One region of the Rossellomorea sp. FS2 genome, then DNA from elsewhere that is predicted to be linked to it. Evidence: riboswitches for the same ligand, from Rfam matches in the RefSeq annotation. Region 1 holds a riboswitch; each other region holds the start of a gene.
What was found. Region 1 has a riboswitch for cyclic di-AMP ahead of ACNA6I_RS16555 (cation:dicarboxylate symporter family transporter). Riboswitches for the same ligand answer to the same signal wherever they lie in the genome.
Positions count from the first base shown of each region.

Region 1 (9,996 bases):
TATGTTTCATCAGATGGGGATTGATACTGGAACCGATCTCTCCACATTATTGCAGACATCATCCTGGACAGAAACCATCATGGGAAGACCCCTTGATGGAATGCTGCTGAAAGCTGGAACGGCTTGATAGACTAATAGTATAGAAAAGACCGTCCAATCTCTTGGACGGTCTTTCCTATACGCTCATACTCCTCAAAGAATGCGCCACCTCTACCTTCCCCACCGGCCTGGCAGGCGCTCCCGCAACGATCACATCCGGCTGGATATCCTTCGTCACGACTGAATTCGCCCCGACTGACACATTATCCCCGATGATGACGGGACCGGCAACGACAGCCCCCGTGAAGATGGTCACATTATCACCGATGATCGGCTTTATTTGACCATTCCGCTCCTGGTCCCTGCCCCCGATCGTGACATTTTGGAACACCTCCAGGTTTGCCCCGGCCTTCACTTTCGTTCCGATCACCACCCCAACCGAGTGGGCAATCCGGAAGCCGGGACCGATTTTGGCACCGTAGGAAATCTCGGCACCATAGAAGATGATACCTGCCGACCGGAGGATCCTGGGAATGAGCGGCACCCGCTTTACATGAAGGGCGTGCCCGATCCGGTACATCACAACAAGCCAGAAGGTCGAAGCATTGAAGAAGCTGATGATCAATCCTTTCGGGGATAACCCATATGCCCTGTAGTCTGATTTGATCAAATGGAACATGCGGTCCACATCCTTCGCCTTTTTCATCCAGTCTAGCCCCTGGATATGAAGGGAATATGGAAGAGATATTAGGGATTTGTAAAGAATGAATGACAAAAAAACCCCCGCTCAATCGATTCTTGAGCGGAGGTTTTTCCTAACCAGCCTTCATGACTTCATTTCCATGATCTGCGTCATACTGTCCTTCTGATTTGGACATGACGATAGCGGCAAGTGTGTTACCTGTTAAGTTGACGACGGTACGGGCCATATCCATGATCCTGTCGACCCCTGCGATGAAGGCAAGGCCTTCTGCCGGTACCCCGATGGTACCTAACGTGGCAAGGAGGACGACGAAGGATGTACCAGGTACAGCAGCCATCCCTTTCGATGTCACCATAAGGACAAGGATGAGGGTGATCTGTTGCATGATGGAAAGGTCGATGCCGTAGACCTGCGCGAGGAACAGGGCGGCGATGGCCTGATACAGGACCGATCCATCAAGGTTGAAGGTGTACCCGATCGGTACGACGAAGGATACGATGGCCTTCGGGCAACCCATCTTTTCAAGCTTCTCCATGACGCGTGGAAGTACGGTCTCGGAGCTCGATGTACTGAAGGCGAGTAGAAGCTCATCCTTCAAGTATTTAAGTAGAGTGAAGATGTTCACTCCGGCCCATTTGGCCACCAGTCCCAATACGACGATCAGGAAGAAGATCAAGGCCGCATAGACGAGGCCGACAAGCTTGCCGAGTGATACCAGGGAATCGATCCCGAATTTAGATACGGTTACCCCGATCAGGGCGAATACGCCGAGTGGTGCGACCTTCATGACCATGTTGACGACGTGGAACATGGCATGGGAAACGGCGTCAAAGAATTGAACGACCGGTTTCCCCCGTTCCCCGATGGCTGCCACTCCAAGTCCGAATAGCACGGAGAAGAAGATGATGGCCAGCATGTCCCCTTCCGCGATGGATTGGAAGAAGTTTGTCGGAACAATATGCAGGAAGGTTTCTGCGATGGTTTTGTCTTTCTGGTCTTCTGATGTATCCACGTAGGATTGGATGTCTGTCTTCTCAACAGATCCTAGGTTGACGTGACTTCCAGGATGGAACACGTTCGCCAGGATGATCCCGAGGATGATGGCGACGGTCGTGATGACCTCGAAGTAGATGATCGTCTTTGCCCCAAGACGGCCGAAAGCCTTTCCGTTCCCGGTACCTGCCACACCGACGATGAGAGTGGAGATGACGATCGGAATGACAATCATTTTAATCAAACGAAGGAAAAGGTCTCCCAACGGCTGGAGATACGTAGCAACACGCGGGTCATTAAACCAGATGACCCCGACAAGGATACCCAGGATCAACCCGACGAAGATCTGGGTGGCTAAACCGAAACGAATTTTTTTCATAGATGGTCCCCCTCTTGGATGATGTGCGTAAAGCAAAAAAAGACCGTTCTTAAGAAAGAACAGCCTTTTGGTTGAAAAATAAAGGTTCTTTCTCTCAACTGGCATACGGAGTTAACTGTCGGATTCGGGATTGAGAGTTCCCTACCTGGTAAAAGGATTCACCCCAAGGTATTGAAATACCACTTGCATGATTCCTCCGCTCGATCGATTAAGCCATACTATTTAGTTGTAGTGGGTTGACTTTATTATCCTAATAAAGTTTTATTTAGAAGTCCACAAAATATAATATACAACTTTAATCGATATACTGTCAAATGTTTTTTAAATAAAGATATTTCAGAATAGTTATTTATTAGGTTTTTTACCTTTTGCAGGATATTTCGTGTATACAAAGATCTATTTAAAGCTAAAAGTAAAACCCGGCACACGCCGGGTTCAATGGGACTTATCCACAAAATAATCCACCATGAAGGACGCCCATACTGCATTCCCATCCTTATTCGGCAGCTCCTTCTTTGTCACCTGAGATTCGACATCCTTCCAAGCCTTCCAATGATCTATGTATGGATAGTGATGATCCTTGGCATACTCTCTCAGCTTCTTCTCTTCCATTGGGTAATAGTGAGCATCGGGGATGGGGTTGGAAGGCTGTAGAAGAATCATGATATCAGGATTCTCTTTCTTGAACGCATCCAGGATGGCAGTAAGATTCTTCAGCCTTTCCTTCATATCGATGCGACTATTATCCGCAAGAAGAAACGGTTCCAAAAGGAGTAGATCCGGCTTTTCTTTCGCCAGTGGAAGATGAAGTCCATCCTTCACCACCTCTCTGGATGTCCTTCTTCCGACTTCATGGATGGAGACGGAGAGGAGCTCTTCTCCGTATTCTTTCGTCAAGGCCTCTTTCACCGTATCCGGCCAGGCTCCTGCTTCATCCGATGTCGAGGATGACCCGGCAATCATCATGCGTACAGGCTTTCCTTGGGCCGCTTTTTCCCTGAAGAGCGGCTGAACATCACGTGGTAACCCATTGATCCTGTCCAATATCTGCATCCGATGCCTTTCCTTTTCTGCTTTCTCCTCCGCTTCTGCACGTTCTCCTGCCAGCACATCCTGGTGCGAGGCATAAGCCGACGCCTGCACTTCCTTCACCTCCCCTTCCCAGTGATACTTGCCTCCGATCACCACCGAGGAGGTCAATAGTCCCAACACAACCAATCCGATTCTCATCCACTCGTCCCTCCAATCTATGAACTCTATCATATAAGAAGACAGTGGCAATATTTGTATATCTGTGTAGACAACCTCACCATAAATTATGACAAATTCATTAATCAATTTTCACTTTTCTTGAATTGACAGAAAACTTGAGGTTTTCTTAAAAGAAACTTCCGTTATCCACAGGTCCAAGCGGCTTTACCCCCTGATGCAGGGCTGATTGGGGCTTTTGCCACCCATCCTTTTCTCCCTTACTGTGGATATACCGGGAAAACAGAGCGGCGCCTGCTCAAAAGGAATCGAAGATGGAACCATTTGAACTCGTCCATGAACAGTACAGCCAGATGATCCACAAAATCATCCACACCCTGCGCATCTATAAGAATCATCATGACTATTACCAGACCGGCTTGATCGCCCTCTGGGAGGCATATATGAAATTTGAACCATCTAAAGGAACGTTCACGTCCTTCGCTTATTCGTATATCAGGGGACGGATTCTGTCTGAGCTAAAGAGGGAAGTACAGGTAGAAGAGCGTGGGGTCGCACTGGAGGAGGGAGCCACGGAAGCAGGCGGTGACGATTTGGACACCCTATCGGTGGAAATCCTCCTCTCCTACTGCGAGAACCTTACGGCCAATCAGAAGAAGTGGGTCATCGCTCACTCCCTTCATATGCTGTCGATCAGCGAAATCGCCGACATGGAAGGTGTGTCACCCGAAGCTGTGAAGAAGTGGCGAAAGGGGGCAAAGGAACGGATCCGGCAGGCGTTATTAAATCAAACGTTTGTTTAAAGTGGATAACCTGTTGATAAACCGGATGTCATTTGCTTAAACGGTCGTATAACAGAACAAAAAAGAAGGATGACCCTATCGTCATCCTTCTTTTTAAAACGTCAATCCATCTTTTTTGCTTTTCGCGTCAAGTCCGGCACCGATGGCGATACCGATTGAAATCCCCAAGGTGAAGCCATAGACCATATTCTCGAGGAATCCCAGGCCGATCAGCATTCCGAAGGTCAGGCCAAGCGGCATGAATACACCAATATAGTAGTTCTGGGGCACCACCTTATGAACCTTATGGACATGATTCAACAGCTTGTTCAGCACTTTCCTATGTGAACGAAAATCCGCTTTCTCCAGTTCAGGCAATCTTGCTCTCAATCTCTTATATTCTTCTCCAAGCTCCATCAGCCCCGATTCACACTCATCGCAGGGTTCCAGATCCGCCATCCTGTTCAGGAGGCGCTCCTCCTTTTCCAGGTCGAGCTTTTGGATCACTCCCTGGCCGGCATCATCCTTGAAAGCATGGAGGTGTTTCCTTACTTCTTCGACGTGCACCTGAATCCTCTCCCTAAAGCCATTCATACCAGATTATACCGCCCAGGGCGGATGAGGTCAAAAGGGATCGATGGCATATTCAGACGCCGGTCAGGATCTCCCACAGCTCGCTTACAGACCGTGACCTGAGACATTTTTGGACCAGCTCCTGGTTCTCCACCAAACCGGTTAAAAAGGCATAGACCATTTGCAGGTCTTCGGTACTTTCCTTTTTTACATTCAGGATACAGACGAGCTGCACAGGCTCACCATTCCATACTACCGGCTTTTCAAGGGAACAGATGGCGAGAAAGGTCTCATCCCACTGTGGAGAAATCGGATGGGGAACGGCCAAAAGAGGACCGAAAGAGGTGGAGGCAATCTCTTCCCGTCGCATTACGCTGTCAAAAAAGGTAGGGTCGACGAGCCCTTTTTTCACCAGTTTATCTGTCAGTCCGGAGAGTACTTCTTCCTTTGTGGAATAGTGTTCATTTACCCACAGGCAATCCCTCCTCAAATAGGCCAGGTGTGAATGCGGCTGGAGATCCAGATGAGACTGGATCCTGGCATAGTCTTCTCCTGATAAGATGGTTCTTACATGTATGACGGGCACGGGGAGGTCTTCTTCCAGGGGAATGGAGGAAATGATGAAGTCGATTTCCTCCAAGTTGTGGTTCTTCAGATGGTAGTATTCGGTGGTGGCCACTACGTCCATTTCATGGCGGAATTTCGATTGAAGCTTATACTTGATCATACGGGCGCTTCCTGCACCGGATGCACAAACGATGATGACGCGCTTTGGCCCTGATCCGGCTAGATTTTGCCGTTCGATGGCCGCTCCCAGGTGCAGAGCCAAGTAACCGATCTCGTTTTCATCGATCTGCACCTCCATGTTTTCATCGATGATCCTGCCGGCGACGACCCCTGCTTCGAATGCAACGGGATAGTTCTTCTTGATATCGTCCAATAGGGGATTGCGGATATTCATGCCGTAGCGGAATCGGTTGATGGCTGGCTTCAGATGGATGAGGAGGGCTGCGCGCAGTTCTTCATCTTCCGTCAGGCGGATCTTCCATTCACGCTCGACTGCGAGAAGGATATCATCAACGAGCGTGGCATACCCCTCACCTTTTACATCTTGCAGATACTCGACTTCAAGCCGCTGCTCCGTCACAAGGCGCGTACCCAATAAATGAAGGGCAATATAGGCGATCTCAACCTGCGGAAAACGCACCTCCAGCACTTCATTGAGCTCCTCCACCATCTTCTCTGCGATGGTGTACTCTTTTTCCTTAAGGATCTCCTCCATCTGGAGGGTGATGGCGGATATGAGATTCCCCGACATCATCCGCTTACAGGCAATCGCAATGTGGATAACCAGGTTGTTCATGGCAATATCGGACATCTGAAGTCCGTGGCGATCCACATACTTTTCCACCACCGTCCAGATCAAAGCCAGACGCTCCTCATCATGCAGATCGGGAAGGGTCTGGATCTGCCTGCGGACCGGCGTGGTACGATCGATGACGTATTCGGCAAGGCAGAACCGGACGTTCACTTCCTCGCCTTCCACCTTCAGGCCGTAATTCGGCTTTTTGACCAGCAGCAGGTCATAGCGGCTGAGGATATCCTTAACATCCTTCAAATCATTCTGCAGCGTGGAAAAGCTCACGTGGATCTCATCGGCGAGGTCCTGGATCTTCAAGTAGCCATCTGTCTGAAGGAAGCGTCTGACAAGATAGCCTACGCGCTGCTCAGGAGCAACCGGCTTATCAGTCCCGACCTCAAGAAGTTGCTGCAGGAAGGTCTTAAAGACGGATTCCTCCTTGACCTCAAGGGTATAGCCCCTTCCACGGACCGCCCTGATGACGGCACCGTGTCCCTCCAGGCAATCATTCAATTGCTTCACATCTTCCCGGACCGTCCGGGAGGAAACCCGGGACACACCGGCCAGATGACTGCCCGTCACCAGGCCGTCAACCGCCATCAATTCTTTTAAAATCCGTTTGAATCGCGTATTCATGCCCCGTTCCTCCCTTCCGCCATCCTTCTTGCCACTGCTCAGAATCCATTTTGCATCGATACTTCCCTGAACCAATGGGCACTCTTCTTCGGCTTCCTCTCCATTGTATCGAGATCCACCTGATAGAATCCATAACGATTTTTATACGCGTTCATCCAGGACCAGTTGTCCATGAACGTCCACAGATGATACCCCTTCGCCTGACATCCTTCTTGAATGGCCGCATGGAGCCACTCGAGATGGCCCCGGATGAAGTCGATCCGGTAATCGTCATGGATCATGCCTTCTTTCTCGAAGCGCCCCTCATCCTGGACACCCATCCCGTTCTCGGAAACGAACGACTCGATATTCCCGTAGTTTTCTTTCAGATTCATCATGATATCGTAGATGCCTTTTTCGTAGATTTCCCACCCACGATACGGATTCATCTTCCTTCCCGGCATCTCATAGTGATCGAAGAACCATTCAGGCATGAACGGTGCCTCCGGATTCGGCAAATACGCTTTCGCCTTGACCCTCCTCGGCTGATAGTAATTCACCCCAAGGAGATCGATGGTGTTCTGCTTCAGAAGCTCCCGGTCTCCTTCAAGTACAGCCGGAAGATGATCATAGTCAGCAAGAAGATCGATCAGTTCCTGTGGATATTCCCCGAGAACCGATGGATCAAGGAAGCTTCGGTTGAAGAAAAGATCCGCTATCCTGGACGCCTTGACGTCAGCAGGGTGCTCACTCCTCGGATAAGAAGGCGTCAGGTTGAGGATGATCCCGATCTTGCCGTCTCCTACTTTCCTATATTCCGAGATCGCCAGTGCGCTTGCAATCATCGTGTGATACGCCACCTGAGAAGCCTTCTTCCCATCCACGATATTGGGATAGTGGAAATCATACAGGTAGCCGCCCTCAACAGGAACAATGGGCTCGTTGAATGTGAACCACTTCTTCACCCGATCACCATACCGCTCAAAGCAGATGTTTGCGTAGCGTGCAAACGCCTCGGCGACACGGCGGTTCTCAAAGCCCCCTTGATCCTGCATCTCCTTCGGCATATCGAAGTGATACAGTGTGACGAACGGCTCGATGCCATGCCTCAGGAGCTCATCGATGACATTCCCATAAAAGGTGGCCGCCTCTTCGTTCACCGGGCCTTCTCCCCCTGGGATGAGGCGTGACCATGAGATCGAGAATCGATACGTATTGTGACCGATCTCCTTCATTAATGCAATATCGTCACGATAGCGATGATAGAAGCCCGACGTTTGCTCCGGGCCCACACCGTCAAAGAAACGACCGGGTTCGATTTCATACCAATGATCCCATATATTCTTTCCTTTGCCGCCTTCAGATGCGGCCCCTTCGAGCTGGGTGGAGGAAGTCGCGCTTCCCCACCAAAAGCCCTCTGGAAATTCCCTTTTCATTTATCCCACTCCTTGTATCGGTAGATTTCAATGATTTCTACAGCCAGATCCCTGACGGTCATCGAGGTCATGAGATGATCCTGCGAATGGATGAGCAGCACATTGAGCGGATTGCTCTGCCCCATGGCTTCCTGCTGGATGAGCTTTGTTTGGTACTCATGGGCTTTCGCCAGTTCCTCCCCAGCCTGGACGATCAGTTCATCTGCACGCTTGAAATCTTTCCGCTTCGCTTCCTGTATGGCTTCCATGGCAAATGACTTTCCGTTTCCTGCATAGAGGATGATTTGAAAGGATATTTCCGTAAGATCTGCTTGCTGCTGTTCCATTACATTCGCCACCTTTTTTGAAATCGCATTGCGTTATGCACTCTTATTGACATCCGTTGATCCTTCTCCTCTGCGTTCAAGCTCATAGTATTGTTTATCCATGAGTCGCAGGAACGGCCACCAAATGGTGAAGACGATGAAGATATTCACTGCCTGCAGCACGCCACCCTGCCATGAATTCGTCGCCAGGGCCCCGTTCAGGATCGTCGGTGTAGTCCATGGGACGATGACCCCTGTCGGTGGGGGAACGATTCCCGTTGCCATGACAAAGTACGTAAACACGGCCACGATCACCGGTGCCAGCAGCCATGGGATGAAGGCAAGGGGATTCATGATGATGGGGAGACCGAAGATGATCGGCTCATTCACATTGAAGAGCCCGGCCGGCGCCCCGATCTTACCCAGTTCTTTCATTTGTCTGCTCTTCCCGATGATGAAGATGCCGAGAATGACGGCAAGGGTCATACCCGATCCCCCCATCCCCACGATGAAGGAATCGATAAACTGCTTGCTGACGATATGCGGTAGCTCTTCACCCGCCTGGAATGCCTGCAGATTTTCATTCGCTAGGGCATACCAGATCGGGTCGAATACAGAGTTCACGATGATCTGTCCATGTAGTCCGAAGAACCAGAACACCTGGATGAGAAGGACCGCCACGATGGTTGCAGGAAGTCCTGAACCAAGCGAGGTAAGGGGAGCCTGAACCACATCATATACAAAGCTCTGTACGCTTCCATATGGAAGGTATTCAAAAATGATCCGGACAATCAGGAAGGTACTCAAGGTCAGGGTAATCGGAATCAACGCGCTGAACGAGCGGGCTACGGCATCCGGGACCCCGTTCGGCATTTTCAGCGTCCACCCTCTCTGGGTGAAGAACCGGTAGAGCTCCGCTGCCGTAAAAGCAGTCAAAATCCCTACGAACATCCCCTGCGCACCCAGACTTGATGTCGGAATCACCCCATTGACCCCTTCAAACGTCTGCGGCGTGAGGATCAGGAAGGCAGCAAGGGCAGCCACTCCTCCATAAAGACTTTCTCCCCCGTAATGTTCCGTCAGCTTGCTTCCGATGCCGATGATCACGAACAAGCCCATGATCGTAAGCGTCGCAGCGGATGCAGGCCCGAGTGCCGACTGATACGTGGCATAGGCATCTTTCCCAATCAGTTTATCCAAGAACGGAAGATTGGCGAGTACCACGAAGATCGATCCGAAGATGATCAACGGCAGGGCCACCATGAATCCGTCCCTAAGCGCCGTCAAATACCGATTATTATTCAATTTATCCGCAACCGGAAGCAACACATTTTCCAATACCTGCATAAATTTGTTCATCCCAGGTCCCCCCTGATCATTTTTTTATAAGATCCATCGCTTTTTCCAGCACCGATTTTCCGTCTACCCTTCCATAGGAAACCGGGTCGATCGAATCCACCGGGATTCCATAGTCTTTCGCCTTCTCCTCATACTTCCGCTTCATGAACCTCATCTGAGGCCCAATCAGAAGCACATCTGCCCGTTCCATGTCGACGAAGGCCTTATCCTGAGCCACAGCCCAAATCTCTGCCTCCATCCCCT
Region 1 covers NZ_JBLRVS010000005.1:5,411-15,406, reverse strand. The annotation lists gene ACNA6I_RS16565 (hydroxymethylglutaryl-CoA lyase) at 1-127, shown strand, start outside; gene ACNA6I_RS16560 (serine O-acetyltransferase) at 176-745, opposite strand; gene ACNA6I_RS16555 (cation:dicarboxylate symporter family transporter) at 855-2,114, opposite strand; cyclic di-AMP (ydaO/yuaA leader) riboswitch at 2,201-2,339, opposite strand; gene ACNA6I_RS16550 (SGNH/GDSL hydrolase family protein) at 2,550-3,344, opposite strand; gene ACNA6I_RS16545 (sigma-70 family RNA polymerase sigma factor) at 3,638-4,126, shown strand; gene ACNA6I_RS16540 (PrsW family intramembrane metalloprotease) at 4,220-4,672, opposite strand; gene ACNA6I_RS16535 (BglG family transcription antiterminator) at 4,752-6,674, opposite strand; gene ACNA6I_RS16530 (glycoside hydrolase family 1 protein) at 6,713-8,089, opposite strand; gene ACNA6I_RS16525 (PTS lactose/cellobiose transporter subunit IIA) at 8,086-8,415, opposite strand; gene celB (PTS cellobiose transporter subunit IIC) at 8,449-9,753, opposite strand; gene ACNA6I_RS16515 (PTS sugar transporter subunit IIB) at 9,770-9,996, opposite strand, start outside.

Region 2 (9,996 bases), 310 kb from region 1:
CAACGCAAAGCGGGTGAACAGAAGGATACATCAAGGAATATCGCACAAACAAAGGAATTTGTCGTCCACATCGTGGATGAAGGCAACGTAAGCAAGATCAATGAAACGGCCGCCAGCTTGAAGCCGGATGAGAGTGAAGTGGAGCTTGCCGGATTAACCCCGATCCAGAGTGAGGTGGTGGGGGTACCGGGTGTAGAGGAAGCGAAAGTACGGATGGAATGCGTGCTGGAGCAGATCGTCACTGCCGGGGGAGCCGATCTTGTCATCGGTCGGATCGTGAAGTTCCATATCCGTGAGGACCTGTATGAAAACGGCCGTATCGATAAGGAGAAGCTCCAGGCCGTCAGCCGTCTGGCGGGGAATGACTATGCCAAGGTCGGTGAGACCTTCACGATCAAACGGCCGGACTGAAGGAAGCACATCTAGAGTCAGAGGAGAATGAACATGGGATTTTTCAGTAAACTATTCGGAACACAACAAAAGGAGGAAACAACGATGGAAAACGTAAAAGTAGCAGTAATTTATTATAGTTCAACAGGTACCAACTACAAGATGGCCCAATGGGCAGAAGAAGGGGCGAAGGAAGCCGGCGCAGAAGTGAAAGTACTGAAGGTGCCTGAAACAGCGCCACAAGGTGCCATTGAATCCAATCCAGCTTGGAAAGCACATGTGAAGGCAACGAAAGATGTTCCGGAAGTGACGCTTGCCGATCTTGAATGGGCCGACGCCATCATCTTCAGCATCCCGACCCGCTTCGGAAACGTGCCTGGACAGGTGAAACAGTTCATCGATACAACAGGCGGACTTTGGTTCAACGGCAAGCTTGCCAACAAAGTGGTCAGTGCTATGACGTCAGCCCAGAATCCACACGGAGGCCAGGAGCAAACCATTCTGTCTCTATACACGACGATGCACCACTGGGGAGCGATCGTGGCATCACCTGGATACACAGATCCTGTTCTCTTTACAACAGGAGGAAACCCATACGGAACGAGTGTGACCGTCGACCAGGAAGGCAATATGGTCGAAAACGTTGAGCCTGCCGTGAAGCATCAGGCAAAACGTACCGTCACCGTCGCTGGCTGGGTCAAGCAAGGTAACCAATAACGCAGAATCAGCCGCAGGGATCGCTCCCTGCGGCTTTTTTTTATTGAGTCAGTTCCTTCTCGAGATTCCGGTCAAGGACGAACACTTCGATCCTTTCACCGGACCTGGTGCTGATATCGCTATGACTTGTAAGGACGTGGCAGTTCGTCAGCTTTTCCACGACGGCTTCGAATTTTTCCCCGTACATCTCCCGGAGGATCTGCCTCATCTGCTTCACGAGCTTCCGTCCATTATCATGTTCCACCAGATGCTTTTCTTCTACGGTGAGGACGCCCTTGAACCGTGCGATCACCATATCTTCGACGATGTAGGTCCTCGTTTCCTGTGGTCCCCTCCCGATCAATTCCCTTTGGAGCTTGATGAAGGCTTCGCTCAGCTCGGCCTCTAATCGTTTTTTCGTTGCCATAAGATCCTCCTGAATTCCGCGTACGTCTTTTCAACGACAATCGTACGTCCATAAGGTAGGGGATGTCAATCCTATTTTTTTGTATTGAAGTAATAGAAATAATAAGATTGAGTGAGTATTGGGTAGTAAATTGAAGTTATTTATAATATTTTGATTGAATATGACTGTTTTATCGGGTTTTTCCTCGTTTACAACGGAATGAACTCGGAGTAATATCAATTTCATAAACAACAGCATCAACCGGCCTAATCTCGAATGAGAGCGGAGGAACCAATTTTTTGGGGTTAATTCTACTGTGTAGAAGGGATGAGAAAACTCTTTCGCCATCCTACCCGTCAGCTAACTTCGTCGGCTAAAGCGAAGGAGGTCCACAAGACCGCCTTAATCAGGGGGCATCTCTTGTTGCAGACATCTGTGACGTGAGGGGCAGCCTGTGTATGTAGGTCTTTTTATTATGCCTATACGAAAAAGAATACGTGGAAGACAGAATGCAAAGAAGGCATGAAGCCTGCTGGGCATTAAGTAGACCAATGTGTGCTTTTTCTCCAATTCTATGAAGATCATGTTCATGATTTTCACATGGGGAAGAAGTGTGCGTTGGTCTATTTTGTTCGGTCTGGGCCAAAAAGTAAAGGAGGAATCAAGATGGGGGATGTGTGGATGATGGTCATCACGGGCGTACTTACCTTGGCGATGGCAGGACTATTGAAATGGTCCGGGTCCATTGTGGAACAGGGAAAGGATGAAGAGAAATGATGATGTTGGCGATCGCTCTGATCCTGGTGTTCTATCTGTGTTATGTGTTGCTAAATCCAGAGAAATTTTGATATGGGGTGAAGGAAAGTGGTTTCCACGATTGGTTCAGTTGTACTTATCATGTTCATTGTCATTCTATTGGCAAAGCCTGTAGGGCTCTATCTAGCACAGGCATTCAATACGGAGCGGACGCGCCTTGACCGGGTATTCCTCCCGGCAGAGAACATCCTCTTCCGGCTCGGCGGTGTCCGGGCGATCAATCAGACTTGGAAGAGGTATGCAGCTTCCCTGCTTCTGACGAACGTATTCATGATCGCGCTCGTGTACCTGGTTTTCAGACTTCAGGGGGTACTTCCCCTGAATCCGGCAGGGATCAAAGGGATGGATGCGTCCCTTGCTTTCAATACGGCCATCAGCTTCATGACGAATACCAATCTTCAACACTACAGCGGTGAAACCGGTTTGTCGTATCTCGCCCAGATGGCGGGCGTTCTCTTCATGATGTTCGCTGCACCTGCAACCGCGTTGAGCGGGGTGATGGCCTTTATCCGGTTGTTAGCCGGAAAGGGGGCGGGGAATTTCTTCGTTGATTTCATCCGTTCCATCACCAGGGTGCTATTGCCCCTAGCGTTCATCACCGGCTTGATCTTCGTGGCCCTTGGGGTACCACAGACGCTTTCACCATCTGTTACCGTGCAGACCGTGGATGGTGGGAGTCAGGAGATAGCACGGGGTCCCGTAGGCTCATTCTTATCGATCAAGGAGCTCGGGAACAACGGTGGTGGATTCTTTGGAGTCAACTCGGCTCATCCGTTTGAGAATCCGGGGTCGTTCAGCAATATGCTCCAGATCGTTTTGATGTTCCTTCTGCCTACGGCGATTCCCTTCGCGTATGGAAGGATGATCGGGAATGAGAAGCAAGGACGCCTCTTATTCGTCTCGATGATGATGATGTTCGTTGTCATGCTCTCCCTGTCAATGGTGGCGGAATCGCATGGAAACCCGGCATTGAATGCTCTCGGAATCAATGGGGCGAGCATGGAAGGGAAGGAAGTCCGGTTTGGTCCCGGGGAGTCGATCCTGTATGCCATGGTGACGACGGCTTCAGAGACGGGTGCGGTCAATACCATGCATGATACGCTTACGCCTTTGAGCGGGATGCTGACTCTGTCCAATATGCTCCTCAATGCCGTATTCGGTGGTGTGGGTGCCGGGTTCCTCAATGTCATCATGTATGTCCTGATCGCCGTTTTCCTATCGGGATTGATGATCGGCAGGACTCCGGAGTTTCTTGGTAAGAAGATCGAAGCCCGCGAGATGAAGCTCATAGCCGTCACCATGCTGATCCAACCGCTCCTCATACTTGGTGCATCGGCCATCGCCCTTTATGTCCATGCAGGGACGGATGCCATCTCCAATCAAGGGTTCCACGGACTGACGCAAGTCATGTATGAATTCACGTCGTCTGCAGCCAACAATGGATCAGGGTTTGAAGGCCTGGGGGATGCCACGCCATTTTGGAACATTTCCACGGGGATCGTCATGTTCATCGGGCGGTACTTCGGAGTCATTACCATGCTCGCTGTCGCTGCATCCCTGGCCAAGAAGCGGCTTGTTCCGGAAAGCATCGGAACCTTCCGTACAGATTCTCCCCTATTCGGCACCATCTTCGTGGGGACGATCATGATCGTGGGAGCGCTGACGTTCTTCCCGGTCCTCGTGCTGGGACCTGTTGCAGAATATTTAACACTATAAGCTGGAGGGATAAGAAATGGGAAACCATTTGTTGAAGGATCAGGAGGAGGACATCATCTCACCGGTAAGAGAGGTGCCGTCGCCTTCTGTTGATAAGAATAGCAAGGACTCATCGTTACTATGGAACGCACTGAAAGAATCAATCATGAAGCTGGACCCTAGAAGGATGGTCAAGAATCCCATCATGTTCGTAGTGGAATTTGGGTTCTTCATTTCCTTCATCCAGGTGTTTTTACCACAAAGCCCAGGAGGGACGGGAACATGGTTCTCTCTCTCGGTCGCACTCATCCTGCTTTTTACGGTTTTGTTCGCCAACTTTGCCGAGGCGTTGGCCGAAGGGAGGGGGAAGGCCCAGGCCGGGGCATTGAAGAAGTCCAAGCAGGAGATGATCGCTAACGTCAGGATGAAGGACGGATCGATCCGCCACATGCCTTCTGACAAACTGAAAGTCGACGATATTGTCATTGTATCCCAAGGGGAATGGATACCTGGGGACGGAGAAGTGATCAAAGGCATCGCATCGGTGGATGAATCCGCCATTACCGGGGAGTCAGCTCCCGTGATGAAGGAAGCAGGCGGGGACTTCAACTCCGTAACGGGAGGAACGAGGGTCGTCAGTGATAGCATCACCATCCGGATTACGAGCAACCCGGGAGAATCCTTCCTGGACCGGATGATTTCCCTTGTAGAAGGGGCCGAGCGTCAAAAGACACCAAATGAAATTGCCTTGAATACCGTCCTGACCAGTTTGACATTGATCTTCCTGTTCGTGGTGATGACCCTCCCGTTCTTCACGAACTACCTTGGGTTCCAGATAGATACCGCAGTCCTCATTGCCCTGCTCGTATGCCTGATCCCGACGACGATCGGCGGGCTGTTATCGGCCATCGGAATCGCCGGGATGGACCGGGTCACACAGTTCAATGTGCTGGCCATGTCCGGAAAGGCGGTGGAAGCAGCCGGGGATATCAACACCATCATCCTTGATAAAACAGGGACGATCACATTCGGGAACCGGATGGCAAGTGATATCATTCCGACTGGGGAAGGGGAAGAAGAGCTTCCTTACTGGGCAGGAATGAGTTCCCTGAAAGATGAGACGCCAGAGGGACGGTCGGTGCTGGAGCTCTTGAAGGGAAGAGGAGTCGTCCTTCCCGAGGTCACAGGTGGTACATTCATCGACTTCAAGGCTGAGACGAGGATGAGCGGGTTGGATCTTCCTGACGGCCGTAGGGTAAGAAAAGGAGCCGTCGATGCGGTGAAGGCCTGGGTGAAATCCCAAGGTGGATCCATCCCAGCCGATTTGGAGGCGAAATCGACAGCCATAGCCGGGGAAGGGGGGACTCCCCTTGCCGTTGCCATGGATGATCGGATTTACGGACTGATCTATTTGAAAGATACGGTGAAGCCCGGTATGAAGGAGCGATTCGATCAGCTGAGGAAGATGGGGATCAAGACTGTGATGTGTACGGGTGATAACCCGCTGACGGCGGCAACGATCGCCAGGGAAGCGGGAGTGGATGAGTTCATTGCCGAGTGTAAACCGGAAGATAAGATCGAGGTGATCCGGTTTGAACAGTCACAGGGCAAGTTGGTCGCCATGACCGGGGACGGGACGAATGATGCGCCTGCCCTCGCCCAGGCCGATGTCGGACTCGCCATGAACAGCGGGACCACAGCGGCGAAAGAAGCGGCCAATATGGTGGATCTGGACTCTGACCCGACGAAGATCATCGAGGTGGTATCCATCGGCAAACAGCTGCTCATGACAAGGGGAGCCTTGACGACCTTCAGCATCGCCAATGATGTGGCCAAATATTTTGCCATCATCCCGGCCATGTTCATGACGGCCATCCCGGAGATGGAAGCACTGAATATCATGAAGCTATCGTCTCCCGTCACAGCCATCCTGTCAGCCCTGATCTTCAATGCCATCATTATTCCCCTTCTCGTGCCCTTGGCCATGAAAGGGGTGGCGTATAAGCCGGTGCGCTCGGATATCCTTTTAAGACGGAATCTGCTGATCTATGGAATCGGTGGGATGCTGGCCCCATTTGCCGGAATAAAAGTAATCGACTTGATGATGTCCCTCGTAATCTAATCTATTCGGAAGAAGGCGTGAAAAATGGTAGAACAACGATTGGCTGGCCCGATCATACGGGTCAGCATCATGACGATGATCCTTGGGGGGCTTCTCTATCCCCTTGCTACGACGGGGATTTCCCAACTCTTGATGCCTGAAAGGGCGAATGGAAGCCTGATTTATGAAAACGGCCACCCGGTGGGCTCTGCGCTCATCGGCCAAAACGTTCAAGATCCCGCATTGTTTCACGGCCGGGTATCGGCTATTGAATATGATGCAGCCGCATCGGGCTCCAACAACTATGCTCCTTCCAATCCGGAACTGATCAAGCGGGTAGAGGGGACCCTGCAAGAATGGAAAAAGGAAAATCCAGGCGTGCCGCTCAATCAGGTCCCGATGGATCTTATGACCGATTCCGGATCGGGCCTTGACCCCCATATCAGTCCGGAAGCTGCCCTGGCCCAGGTTGATCGCATCGCGGAAGCTACATCCATATCCAAAAGCAGGCTTAAAGAGCTGATAGATGATCACACAGAAGGAAAAGAGTGGGGGTTCCTGGGAGAGAGGAGGGTGAACGTGCTCTTGTTGAACCTGGCATTGAAAAAGGAATGACCATCCTGATGGAGGGAAGCGTATGAATCCATATTTCAGGAAGAAGAGACCGGAGGAATTCCTTGAGGAGATCCACCGCTCCACCCTGGGAAGATTGAAGCTTTATGTGGGAGCCGCACCCGGTGTGGGGAAGACGTTCAAGATGCTCCAGGATGCTGCCCAGTGGAGGCAGGACGGAAGGGATGTAGTCATCGGCCTTATCGAAACCCATGGCCGCAAGGAAACGGCTGACGTCATCGGGGGCCTGGAGCAGGTACCGCTTAAGCAAGTACATTATAAAGGGAAAGTGTTCCACGAACTGGACGTCACCCGGATCAAGGAGCGTAAGCCGGAAATCGTCCTCATCGATGAGTTGGCTCATTCGAACGTCCCGGGTGCGAGGCATGTGAAACGGTATCAGGATGTGGAAGAAATCCTTCAGGCAGGGATCGATGTATGGTCCGCCATGAACATACAGCATCTTGAAAGTGTGAACGACATCGTTCAGAGGATCACAGGCATCACGGTCCGGGAGAGGGTGCCGGACACCTTCATTCAGCAGGCGGCGGAAATCCAGCTTATCGATATCACGCCTGAGACGCTCAGGAAGCGCATGAAGGAAGGCAGGATCTATCCCCTGCAGAAAATCGAACAAAGCCTGTCGCACTTCTTTACTTCTTCTAATCTATCAGCACTGAGAGAACTGTCTCTTCGAGAGCTTGCAGATGATGTGGACGGAAGGATGAAAGGGGGGAGCGCTCCGACCGGCGTCCATGAACGGATCCTGGTCTGCGTTCACTATGGTCCGACAGCAGAAAAACTCATCAGAAGGGGCTGGAGGATGGCGGATCGTTTAAAGGCAGAATTGGTCATCCTCACAGTCGTTGAAGCCAGTACCCTCTCGCCACAACAGAAAAAGAAAATCGAGGAGTGGCATACCCTTGCCAATCAATTCGGAGCCATCATGATCGTGGAAGATGGAGGGAAACGACACGCAGCGACCGTCATTATAGATGTAGCCTTCCGACACAACGTCACCCAGATCCTGCTAGGCCAATCCGCACGGTCGCGTTGGGAGGAAATCCGCAAAGGGTCCATCATCAATCGCATCATGAGGGAGTCCTCCAACATGGATATTCACATCGTGGCAGATGGAAGATAATGTTTCCGAGGCGGTACCATTATGTTACAATGGGATAAATATCCATAATTAAGGGGATGGTTGTGATCGAATCAACTAAGTGGAGAATGGATAAGAAATGGGTATTGGTCCTTTCCATGGGTATCTTCTTTTTCATGGGAAATGCCTTTTTCCACAGTTATACGGTCCATAAGGAAATAGATGCCTTCGCCGATGCTTGTTACAGCAGCGACAAATTACCGAGTATTGAAAAAGAAGGCGGATGGTTTGGCGAGTGGAGTGGTGAGTGTAAAGAATGAGCATGGGTCCCCCATGCTTTTTTAAATCGGAAATGTTACAACTTCATGAGCAATCTCCGGAAACCGACATTATATTTAAAAGAAAACCATAGTCATAATCTTTCGATAGAAGTAAAATAAAGTTAATCTCTACCCTCTTGTACAGAGGGAATCGAGGCCTGCTTTCAACTTGGGATTGAAAGCGCTTTTAAGTAAAGCGGCGTGCCGTCTTTGTGAAATTTGAATAGGGAGAACGATGATCATGCACACAAAGGAAATAGGGGTTAAAGAACAGACGATCTTCCCTCATGTAGGGAATAAGATCGTAACAGAAGACAGGGAGATTTCCATTATTGCCAGAGTAGAAGAGCCGCTTGTCGTCATCCTCGGGAACGTCCTGAGCCATGAAGAATGCGATGAACTCATCAACGTATCGAAGGACCGGATGGACAGGTCCAAGATCGGGAAGGTCCGTGAAGTGGATCAAATCCGCACGAGCAGCAGTACGTTCCTTGAAGAAGGGGAGAATGAAGTGGTCTCACGGGTGTCAAGACGCGTGTCCCAGATCATGAACATCCCTGAAAGCCACGGAGAAGGATTACAGATCCTCAATTATCAAATCGGCCAGGAATACAAGGCCCACTTTGACTTTTTCTCTTCATCAAGACCGGTGAAGAACCCTCGGATCAGTACCCTTGTGATGTATTTGAACGATGTGGAACAAGGGGGAGAAACGTATTTTCCTAAACTGAACCTTTCCGTGTCCCCGCAAAAAGGGATGGCGGTCTACTTCGAGTACTTTTATGATAACCAGGAGCTCAATGACATGACCCTTCACGGTGGGGGCCCCGTCATCATCGGTGACAAATGGGCCGCTACCCAGTGGATGAGAAGGCAGCGGATCGATTGATCGTATAGAAGAATAAAAGGCTGTGCACCCATGGGTGCGCAGCCTTATTCGTGCTCCAGCTTGCCGAATAGAAGTGAATCCCGCCATCCGTCATTCATCTTAAGGTGATCCCTTATTCTGCCCTCACGTGTCATTCCGCATTTCTCCAACACCCTGATGGAGCCGGCATTGGCCGGATCACAGGTGGCTTGAATTCGGTGCAGACCATGTTCGTGGAAGGCGATGTTCAATAGCTTCTTGGCCAGGAGGGTCGCAATCCCTTTCCCCCAGTGCTCGGGGTGGAGGATATAGCCGATTTCCCCAGTAAGGTTGGAGCGGTCACAAATGGTAAGCTCCCCGCATCCGATCAGCTCACCTTCCAGAATGACGGCAAAGGTAAAACGCGTCCGGTCTTTCTTCGCTGCATCCCGCAGAACCTCATCCACATACTGCCGGGTCTCTTCCTCGCTGTTCGGTCCCCAAGGCTGATACCGGCTGACGATTTCCAAGGAAGCGTACCGGTGCACCGCCTGCCAGTCCGTTTGGCGCAGTTCCCTCAGTTGAATAGAAACCATCATGGAACCCTTCCTTATTAATAATTTTGTCTAATCCAAACAGTACTGTAATGGGTAAAAGAGTGTTCTCAAGAGCCAGGAACGACCTCAATTTCCTCGGCTACGGTCGCTTTCGGATCAGATCCTAGCATCTCCTGATAGCGGATCTTCACATGTGAGCCAGAAGGCAGATCTTTTAGCATCACAGGCTCTTTAATCGTGATATACCATAGATCATACTTTTTCTTGAGTTCCTTTAATGGAAGGTCCAAATCGTTTTCATCAAATGATTCATCCACGATGAGGGCTTTTTTCTCTTTCGGGTTTTCATAGAACAATACCCCTTCGGCTTCCTGGAGCTGCTGTTCTATGATCGGTTCCGCCGGTTCTTCCCCTTCTTTGAAGATGCCGCAGCCTCCGGTGAAGAGGAGGGAGG
Region 2 covers NZ_JBLRVS010000005.1:320,119-330,114, forward strand. The annotation lists gene ACNA6I_RS17980 (flavin reductase family protein) at 1-411, shown strand, start outside; gene wrbA (NAD(P)H:quinone oxidoreductase) at 445-1,107, shown strand; gene ACNA6I_RS17990 (DUF2294 domain-containing protein) at 1,148-1,513, opposite strand; cyclic di-AMP (ydaO/yuaA leader) riboswitch at 1,746-1,882, shown strand; gene kdpF (K(+)-transporting ATPase subunit F) at 2,272-2,340, shown strand; gene kdpA (potassium-transporting ATPase subunit KdpA) at 2,390-4,024, shown strand; gene kdpB (potassium-transporting ATPase subunit KdpB) at 4,041-6,125, shown strand; gene kdpC (potassium-transporting ATPase subunit KdpC) at 6,150-6,719, shown strand; gene kdpDN (KdpD-like non-kinase potassium sensor) at 6,742-7,860, shown strand; gene ACNA6I_RS18020 (hypothetical protein) at 7,947-8,138, shown strand; gene ACNA6I_RS18025 (prolyl hydroxylase family protein) at 8,380-9,027, shown strand; gene ACNA6I_RS18030 (GNAT family N-acetyltransferase) at 9,072-9,584, opposite strand; gene ACNA6I_RS18035 (DUF3221 domain-containing protein) at 9,650-9,996, opposite strand, start outside.
Region 2: another riboswitch for cyclic di-AMP. It lies ahead of kdpF (K(+)-transporting ATPase subunit F); the one in region 1 lies ahead of ACNA6I_RS16555 (cation:dicarboxylate symporter family transporter).

Region 3 (9,996 bases), 170 kb from region 1:
CAAGCCGGGGTCATCGGGAACGTCGAATGACTGAGATTGATCGAGCTCCATTCCGGTCCCGGGTTGGAATATGCTCGCGACGGCTAACCCCACGATGATGGCGAAAGCGGATGAAAGAACGTAGTAGAGGAACACTTTGCTCCCCGTCTTCCCAAGTTCCTTGATGCTCGTTTGGTTCACACCTGTCATGAGTGTGAAGAGGATAAGGGGGATGATCAGGAACGACAGGAGATGGATGAGGATGTCCCCCAGGATGGATATGGAGGCGGCACGCTCTCCGAAGATTACCCCTGCGATGACCCCAAGGACCAGGGCAACGGTGATTTTCGTGATCAGGGATATGCTTTTGTATTTCGTCCATAATGACTTCATAGTTGGTCCCTCTTTTCTTACGATTGTCATCATATAAAAAAGCCCGGAGAGGGGCTTAGAATATGCTTAAATGTCGATTCTTCCCTCGGAGGATCTCAAAGACCCCGTAGAGGAACAGGCCGGCCGCCACGATGGCCAGTAGCCATTGTCCGAAAGGCTGCTGGGCAATTTCGGATAGTGCCCCGTCCAATCCCTTGGTTTTATCGGGGTCAGCCGTGATGGCGGTCCGGATGAAGAAGTATCCTACGAGAAGGAATACGATGCCTCGGGCAGTGAGACCGATTTTTCCGGTCCTTTTACTGAACTTCCACTCGTGCTTTGACATGCTTCCTTTCTTGAATTGCTTCGCGAATTTTTCTGTATAAGCCGAGTAAAGCTCGTGAAGCGCGAATCCGATGATAGCCAGCCCGATGATGCCGACAATCCATTGACCGAAAGGCTGGGAAAGGAGCTTTGCAGACATGGTCTGCTCAGAACTCGAGCCGCCTTTGGCGTGAAGGGCGATGGCAATGGCATTGAAGCCGAGGATCCCGTAAGCTGCACCCGTAAAGATGTGGGTAATCCTCCGTACGATGGATTTCCCCTGATCTCCGTGGTATTCAGGATCGGTAATGGCTTGGATTAAGCTCCAGATGACCACGCCGAGAAGTCCGATGCCGACGATCCATAATAATACCTCACCGAAAGGCTTGGATGCAATGGCTGCGAATGCGCCGTTCGAGTCAGATGTGCTTCCGCCCACTCCGAAAGCTGCCATGACGGCCAGGGCGCCAATCAGCATGTAGACGAGTCCCCTTGATATGAATCCTATGCGGGCGAACCCCCTGATCCATGGTTTGATATCCTTTGAGTTGTCCTTACCGGAAGGCAGGACCGATGTAATGTCAGCCATGGCTACTTCTTCCCTTCAGTTTGCATTTTATAAGCAATATTCCCTAAACGCAGGGTTCGAAACCATGGACGGAGCAAGTAAATGATGGTGGTTCATCCATTTCTCATTCCCCGCGAAAAAAAGGCTAAAATAGTTATAGACAACGAATGTGTCTAGGAGTAATATATCTATCATCAAAGCTGGTTGCTTTATATCATATCATCGCTTAATTCTGCAAAGAAGCGGGGGACCCGAGTTCATTAGGGGTGAATCCTTTTTAAGGTAGGGCTGCTTCCATGGCCCGAATCCGTCAGCTAACCTCGTAAGCGTAAATGGGAGTGAATGAACCTTGGAATCGTATAGACGATGGCCACAGGCTTAGTTCCTGCGGTCTTTTTTGTGCCTTCATTTAATGAATCAGCATGATTCATCATGGAAGATGAATGAACAAGTGGAAAACAACAAAAGATACGAAAATATCAGTAAAGTCAGTTGGAGGAGTACATCATGAAAAAGCAATTCGCCGTTATCGGTCTTGGAAAATTCGGGGGGAACCTGGTGGAGGAATTGAGCAGGCTTGATACAGAGGTGCTGGCAATCGATCTGCACGAAGAGGTGGTTCAGCGCTACGCGGATGTGGCGACTCACGCCGTCCAGGCCAATGCCATGGATGAGTCCGTATTGAGATCCCTCGGCCTCCGTAATTTCGATCACGTGATCGTATCATTCGGAGAAAGCGTGGAGGCGAGCATCCTGACGACACTGCTTCTGAAAGAGCTGGGTGTCAAGGAGGTCTGGGTGAAGGCGTCGAATGCGTACCATCAAAAGGTGCTTGAAAGGATCGGTGCCGACAAGGTCATCCATCCTGAACGGGACATGGCGAAAAAAATCGCTCATCATATGACATCGGAGAAAATCATCGACTACATCGAACTTTCAAAGGAGCATAGCATCGTAGAGGTCAGGGCTTCGTCCAAAGTTGCGAACCGTACGCTCATGGATCTTGACGTCCGTGCGCGGTATGGATGCAATATCATTGCCATCCATCGCGGGGATGAGGTCATTGTCTCACCGAGTGCAGACGATACGGTTGAACTGGGAGATCTGTTGATTGTGATCGGCCATAATCGCGATATCAATCGATTTGAAAAAGAAGGGGTATAACCATGAAGTACAGGGTCATCCATTTAAGTCCACCGCAGCTGCTGGTGGCAGTCTTTGCCTTTTTCATCATGGTGGGTATGGCTCTCTTGAAGCTTCCCATCTCGACGACAGAGCCGATCACGTGGCTCGAAGCCCTTTTTACGACAACCTCAGCCATGACCGTGACGGGGCTTGCCGTTGTCGATACCGGTTCCGTCTACACCATTTTCGGTCAGATTGTCGTCATGTGTCTGATCCAGCTTGGAGGGCTGGGCATCATGTCGTTCGCTGTCCTGATCGTCATGATGCTCGGGAAGAAGATCGGATTCAAGGAACGGCTGTTGCTGCAACAGTCGTTGAATCAGACCTCTGTGGGCGGGGTGATCATGCTCGTGAAATACCTTTTCACCTTTTCATTGCTGGTGGAGGGGATCGGAATGACCTTCCTTGCCACTCAATGGGTGCCCCGATACGGGTGGTCAGAAGGCTTGTTTTATAGCCTTTTCCATTCTGTTTCCGCTTTTAATAACGCCGGATTCGGTTTGTGGCCCGACAACATGATGCGATTTGTGGGGAATCCGGTCATCACCTTCACTCTATCCTTCCTTTTCATCATCGGTGGGATAGGATTCACCGTCTTGGTGGACGGGTGGAAATCACGTGCGTTTAAGAAGCTGTCCCTCCACTCGAAGATCATGATCCTGGGTACGCTTTTGATCAATGTGGTAGCAACGATCATCATCTTCGTCCTGGAGTATAACAACCCGGGTACACTGGGACCTCTTTCTCTCGGTGACAAAGGATTGGCTTCCTACTTTCAGGCCGTGACACCGAGGACCGCAGGGTTCAATACGCTTGATTATGGTGAGATGGAAAGTCCGACTCTTTTCTTTACGGTCCTTCTCATGTTCATCGGGGCAGGAAGTGCATCCACAGGTGGGGGGATCAAGCTTACGACATTCCTCATGATCCTTCTCGCGGTAGGTGCCTTCTTGAGGGATAAAAAAGAAGTCAAGATCTTCCGGCGCTCCATTGATCAAACGGTCATCCTGAAATCCCTGGCGATATCCACCCTTAGCGTCCTTTTGGTTGTAGGGGCCTTATTCATCCTTACCATCTCGGAAAAAGGAGCGGATTTCCTCACGCTATTATTCGAAGTGGTATCGGCATTCGGCACCGTCGGCTTATCCATGAATTTCAGTCCGGAGTTAAGTACCGTCGGGAAGTGGGTCATCATCTTCGTCATGTTCGCAGGGAAAATGGGTCCGTTGACCCTCGCATACTCCCTCTCGCGACCGGGTAAAGAGAAAATCCGATACCCGAAAGAAGATATCCTTACAGGATAAGGCAGCTATTGCTGCCTTATTTTTTGTGTTTGAGTGATTATTCCAAAAACAATAAGAACCCCGCAATTTTTGCGCTATCTCTTAAAATCTTACTTCGTAAGCGTTTTCTTCGTTCGTCAGGGTTGTTGACGAATGTCATGTTTCTTCATATACTTTGGAAAAATTCTGAACGATTGTGTAGGTGGTGTTTTTGTTGAAGCAAGTGTTCAATTTTTCTGCAGGTCCAGCCGTTCTTCCCCGTCCAGTATTGGAAAAAGTGCAACAGGAATTATTGAACTACGACGGGACGGGCATGTCTATCATGGAATTGAGCCATCGTTCCGGTCCGTTCGAAGAAGTCATCGAGGGGGCAGAAGCCCTGCTGAGGGAGCTTATGACCATCCCTGAAGAGTATGAAGTCCTTTTCCTTCAGGGAGGCGCTTCTCTGCAGTTTTCCATGGTCCCGATGAATCTTCTTGCTGAACATGGTGTCGCTGACTATATCGTGACGGGAAGCTGGTCGAAGAAAGCGGTCAAGGAAGCGGGAAAACTCGGAAGCATCCATCAAATTGAGTCACCGGAAGATATCCCTGCGTATACAAAAGAAGATTTCTCTCCTGATGCAGCGTACGTCCACATCACGTCCAACAATACAATAGAAGGGACAAGGTACGCCACTTATCCCGAAACAGGCGGCATTCCCCTCGTGGCGGATATGTCATCCCATATCCTGTCGGAACCGATCGATGTGTCTTCGTTCGGCCTGATTTATGCCGGGGCCCAGAAGAACCTTGGTCCATCGGGTGTCACCGTTGCGATCGTCCGCAGAGATTTCATCGGGAAAGCACCGGACACATGCCCGACCATGTTGAATTATGAAACGTACGTGAAGAACGGATCCATGTTCAATACGCCTCCTACCTTCGCTATCTATGTGCTTAAGCTCGTTCTTGAGTGGGTGAAGGAAAACGGCGGGGTGGCAGGTATGGAGGCACTCAACCGGGAGAAAGCGGGGCTGCTATATAGCTGTATCGACGAATCAAGCCTGTTCTCCAATCCTGTACCTGAAGCAAGCCGCTCACTGATGAACATCCCGTTCACCACAGACAGTGATGAACGGAACAAGCTCTTCCTGGAACAAGCGAAAGAACGCGGGTTCGAGTTCCTGAAGGGACATCGTTCCGTTGGCGGCATGCGGGCGAGCCTCTATAACGCCATGCCCCTTGAAGGAGTCAGGGCATTGGTGGATTTCATGAAAGAATTCGAAGCAGACCAAGGAGGAACATCACATGTTGACCATTAATACATTCAATGCCATCAGCCAACGGGGGTTGTCCCTTATTGAAGAAGATTTGAATTATTATCTGAACGGAAGCGGTGATCCCGATGGAATTCTTGTCAGATCCAAGAATCTCCATGACTTCGAGTTTCCACAATCTGTGAAAGCCATTGCGAGGGCCGGTGCCGGAGTGAATAATATCCCCATTGACGAGTGTACGGAAAAAGGGATTGTCGTATTCAATACGCCTGGTGCCAATGCCAATGCCGTGAAGGAACTCGTTCTTGCCAATCTCATTGCTTCTTCGAGGAATCTTTTTTCGGCGGTGGGATGGGCAAAAACCCTTCAGGAACATGGGGATGATGTGGCAGCTGTCGTGGAAGCGAAGAAGAAGGAGTTTGTAGGAAGTGAAATCAAAGGCAAGAAGCTGGGCGTCGTCGGTCTTGGGGCCATCGGTGTCCTTGTGGCCAACGATGCACTCGCCCTTGGGATGGACGTGGTTGCGTATGATCCGTTCATTTCGGTGGATGCGGCCTGGAGGCTTTCGCGCGACGTCAATCGTGCCATGCACATCGATGAAGTATGGGCGGAATGCGATTTCGTCACCCTTCATATCCCGTTGACTGATAAGACAAATCGCCTCGTGAACGAATCGAGCTTCAACAAGATGAAACAAGGAATGACCATCCTGAACTTCTCACGTGGTGAGCTGGTGGATGAGAGTACCCTCGGGCAGGCTCTCGAGTCCGGAACGGTAAGTAAGTATGTGACCGACTTCCCGAATTCCCGGGTCCTTTCCATGAAGAATGTCGTCCCCGTACCCCACCTGGGCGCTTCGACCGTGGAGTCCGAAGAAAACTGTGCCGTCATGGCGACGAAGCAGTTGAAGACCTATCTGGAAACAGGGAACATCAAGCATGCCGTGAATCTGCCTGATGTCGAGCTTCCGTACAGCGGAAAGATGAGGCTCACCGTCATGCATCAGAATATCCCGAACATGGTGGGGCAGATCACGACGGCCCTCTCCGGCTTCGCTGTCAATATTGCCGACATGATCAATCGAAGCAAAGCCACATGGGCCTACACGATGATCGATCTTGATCACGTCCTGACCGAAGAAGAGCAGGCGGGACTGAAACAGAAGATTGAAGGCATCGATGGGGTCGTATCGGTCAGATTGATTTAATATAGACCCCACAAATCCTCCCTTGCACCGTGCAGGGGGGATTTGTTTATATTCAGGTAAGCGGGGAAGTCTATGGCAAAGGGCTTCTGCCATTGGCAATACATCCGGCACATCATAGTATGCCTTAGAGAGGAGAATCGAAATGGGGATCCATCACTACTTTAAAAGTCTATCAGACCTCGAGACGCTCATCCGTTGTCCAGGTCGGTTCAAATATCATCAGCACAATGTGGCCAGCCACTCTTTCAAGGTGACGAAGATTGCACAATTTCTCGGAACCGTGGAAGAACAAGAGGGACAGGATGTCGATTGGAAGTCCCTGTATGAAAAGGCGTTGAATCATGATTATGCAGAGCTTTTCACCGGGGACATCAAGACGCCTGTGAAATATGCGTCGAAGGAACTCAGGGAACTGTTCAGCCAGGTGGAGGATCAGATGGTGAAAAAGTTCATCACAACAGAATTCCCTCCGCAATTCCATGATGTATACAGGAATCGCTTCAAAGAAGGGAAGGACGAGACACTGGAAGGCAGGATTTTATCCGTAGCCGACAAAGTTGATCTTCTGTATGAATCGTTCGGCGAGATCCAAAAAGGGAATCCGGAGCCGCTTTTTATGGAGATCTATCAGGAAGCCCTTTCGACGATCATTAAATTCAAGGAGCTTGCGAGTGTGAAATACTTCCTTGAGTACGTCTTGCCGGACATGCTGGCCGAGAAATTCATCCCCCACAGTGAATTGAAAGAGAGGACGGAACGGATTCTGTCATCAGGGGTCTGATGCCTCTTTCCAGAAGAGGGAATATCCGTTAAACTAATTGATATTCCTTCTTTAAGGAGAGTTGAATGTGTCCAAGATCATTCTGGCAGCCTTCCTGCCCGGCCTCCTCGTCGTATTCTTTTCGAGGGTGACCTATAATCGATATATCGGACTTCTCTTGACCGTGGCACTGATCGCCGCTTCCGTTTCCAAAGGATATACGGACTCCATTCTGCTGATCGTGATCGACGCAGCCAGTTTGACAGCGGGTTTTTGGTACAGCGGGCGGATGAAGGGAAAAGGGCGAAAAAGTGAATAACCGGGCATTCCCAGTAGGGAGTGCTTTTTTTGTTTTCTTGAGTTATGCACAGTTTGTATGCGTTCTCAATTTTAAAGTACACAAGAATTTTGACGAATTGTGGGTAAAGGGTCTTCTTTTCCACAGCACCATAGTGGTTATCAACAGATATATCCACAAGGTGTGTGTAAAAGTCGTCGAATGCTGTCGATTGCCAGCAGGAAGATTGTCGAACCGGAGATTGTCCACAGTTTAAGGCGTCCTGTGGAATAAAAACGAACTTTTGTTCGCTTATTGATGGTTAAATTCCGACCGATTGTGGTAAAATGGGAAGAGACGAATGGACAGTGCAAGGGATGGGTATAGACAAGCATAGAACATACTGTTCCTTACCTATAGGAGGTTTCACGGTGAAAGATCAATTCGAGCTAAAGTCTAAATACAAACCTGAAGGGGACCAGCCCCTGGCAATCAAGAAGCTGGTAGAGGGCATCAAGGAAGGCAAACGCCACCAGACGCTCCTCGGGGCGACGGGAACGGGAAAGACGTTCACCGTTTCCAATGTCATCAAGGAAGTGGAGAAGCCCACTCTTATCATTGCCCACAATAAAACGCTGGCCGGACAGCTCTACAGCGAGTTCAAGGAATTCTTTCCCGACAATGCCGTAGAGTACTTCGTAAGTTACTACGATTACTACCAGCCGGAGGCATATGTCCCTCAGACCGATACGTTCATCGAGAAGGATGCGAGCATCAATGATGAGATCGATAAGCTTCGCCACTCTGCCACCTCCGCACTGTTTGAACGGAAGGATGTCATTATCATCGCAAGTGTATCCTGTATCTACGGGTTGGGTAATCCGGAAGAATACAGGGAGCTTGTCCTGTCCCTGCGCGTTGGGATGGAAATTGAACGTAATCAGCTTTTGAGGAAGCTTGTGGATATACAATATGAACGAAATGATATCGACTTTCAGCGCGGGACGTTCAGGGTCCGCGGTGACGTGGTGGAAATCTTCCCGGCATCACGGGATGAACACTGCATGAGGGTCGAGTTTTTCGGTGATGAAATCGACCGGATCCGTGAAGTCGATGCCCTCACGGGGGAAATCATGGGTGACCGCGATCATGTCGCGATTTTCCCGGCTTCCCACTTCGTCACCCGCGAAGAGAAGATGAAGGTGGCCATCGAAAACATCGAGAAGGAGCTTGAAGAACAGCTCAAGGTCATGAGGGAGGAAGATAAGCTCCTCGAAGCACAGCGTCTGGAGCAGCGGACCCGATATGACCTTGAGATGATGAGGGAGATGGGCTTCTGTTCAGGAATCGAGAACTATTCCCGTCATCTTACGCTGAGACCGCCCGGCTCTACGCCTTACACCCTGATGGATTACTTCCCGGAAGACTTCCTCATCGTCATCGATGAGTCCCATGTGACGCTTCCGCAGGTCCGCGGTATGTTCAACGGGGACCAGGCGCGTAAAAAAGTGCTCGTGGACCACGGATTCCGCCTGCCATCCGCCATGGATAACCGTCCGTTGAAGTTCGATGAGTTCGAAGGGAAGACGAATCAGCTTCTTTACGTGTCTGCGACGCCGGGTCCTTATGAGCTTGAGCACAGTCCGGAAATGGTCGAGCAGATCATCCGTCCGACGGGTCTGCTTGATCCGATTATCGAAGTGCGTCCCATCGAAGGGCAGATCGATGACCTTATCGGTGAAATCAATGAACGGGTGGAAAAGGACGAACGTGTCCTTGTCACCACCCTCACGAAGAAGATGTCCGAGGACCTCAGTGCCTATCTGAAGGAAATCGGCATCAAGGTCCAATACCTGCATTCCGAGATCAAGACCCTGGAGCGGATCGAGATCATCCGTGATCTCCGCCTCGGAAAATATGATGTTCTCATCGGGATCAACCTCCTAAGGGAGGGGCTGGATATACCTGAAGTGTCCTTGGTGACGATACTCGACGCCGATAAGGAAGGTTTCCTCCGGTCCGAACGATCCTTGATCCAGACCATCGGACGTGCGGCCCGTAACAGCGAAGGGAAAGTCATCATGTATGCAGATAAGATGACCGATTCCATGGAGAAGGCGATCAGCGAGACGAAGCGTCGCCGGGAAATCCAGGAAGAATACAACGAGAAGCACGGCATCACCCCGACGACGATCCAGAAGGAAATCCGTGATGCCATCAAGGCCACTCGCGAAGTGGAGGATACAGAGGAGATGGACGGAGGTCGCACAAATGTGTCGAAACTGTCCAAACCGGAGAGACAAAAACTTATTGCCAGCCTAGAAGGGGAAATGAAGGAAGCGGCCAAAGCCCTCGATTTCGAACGGGCAGCCCAGCTTCGCGATACCATTCTCGAGCTGAAAGCGGAAGGATGAACGACTTATGGCGCAGGAAAATATTATTGTACAAGGAGCTCGCGCTCATAATCTTAAAAATATAGATATCACCATCCCGAGGGATAAGCTGGTCGTATTGACCGGCCTTTCGGGTTCAGGGAAATCATCCCTTGCCTTCGACACGATCTATGCGGAAGGTCAAAGGCGTTACGTGGAGTCCCTGTCTGCCTATGCCAGGCAGTTCCTCGGTCAAATGGATAAGCCGGATGTGGATGCCATTGAAGGGCTGTCACCGGCGATTTCCATCGATCAGAAGACGACGAGCCGGAATCCCCGTTCCACAGTAGGGACCGTAACCGAGATCTATGATTATCTCCGACTCCTGTATGCAAGGGTAGGGAAGCCGAT
Region 3 covers NZ_JBLRVS010000005.1:170,738-180,733, forward strand. The annotation lists gene ACNA6I_RS17255 (dicarboxylate/amino acid:cation symporter) at 1-372, opposite strand, end outside; gene ACNA6I_RS17260 (DUF1206 domain-containing protein) at 428-1,264, opposite strand; cyclic di-AMP (ydaO/yuaA leader) riboswitch at 1,457-1,587, shown strand; gene ACNA6I_RS17265 (potassium channel family protein) at 1,751-2,407, shown strand; gene ACNA6I_RS17270 (TrkH family potassium uptake protein) at 2,410-3,732, shown strand; gene serC (3-phosphoserine/phosphohydroxythreonine transaminase) at 3,926-5,014, shown strand; gene ACNA6I_RS17280 (phosphoglycerate dehydrogenase) at 5,001-6,176, shown strand; gene ACNA6I_RS17285 (HD domain-containing protein) at 6,319-6,957, shown strand; gene ACNA6I_RS17290 (CsbA family protein) at 7,025-7,255, shown strand; gene uvrB (excinuclease ABC subunit UvrB) at 7,645-9,627, shown strand; gene uvrA (excinuclease ABC subunit UvrA) at 9,635-9,996, shown strand, end outside.
Region 3: another riboswitch for cyclic di-AMP. It lies ahead of ACNA6I_RS17265 (potassium channel family protein); the one in region 1 lies ahead of ACNA6I_RS16555 (cation:dicarboxylate symporter family transporter).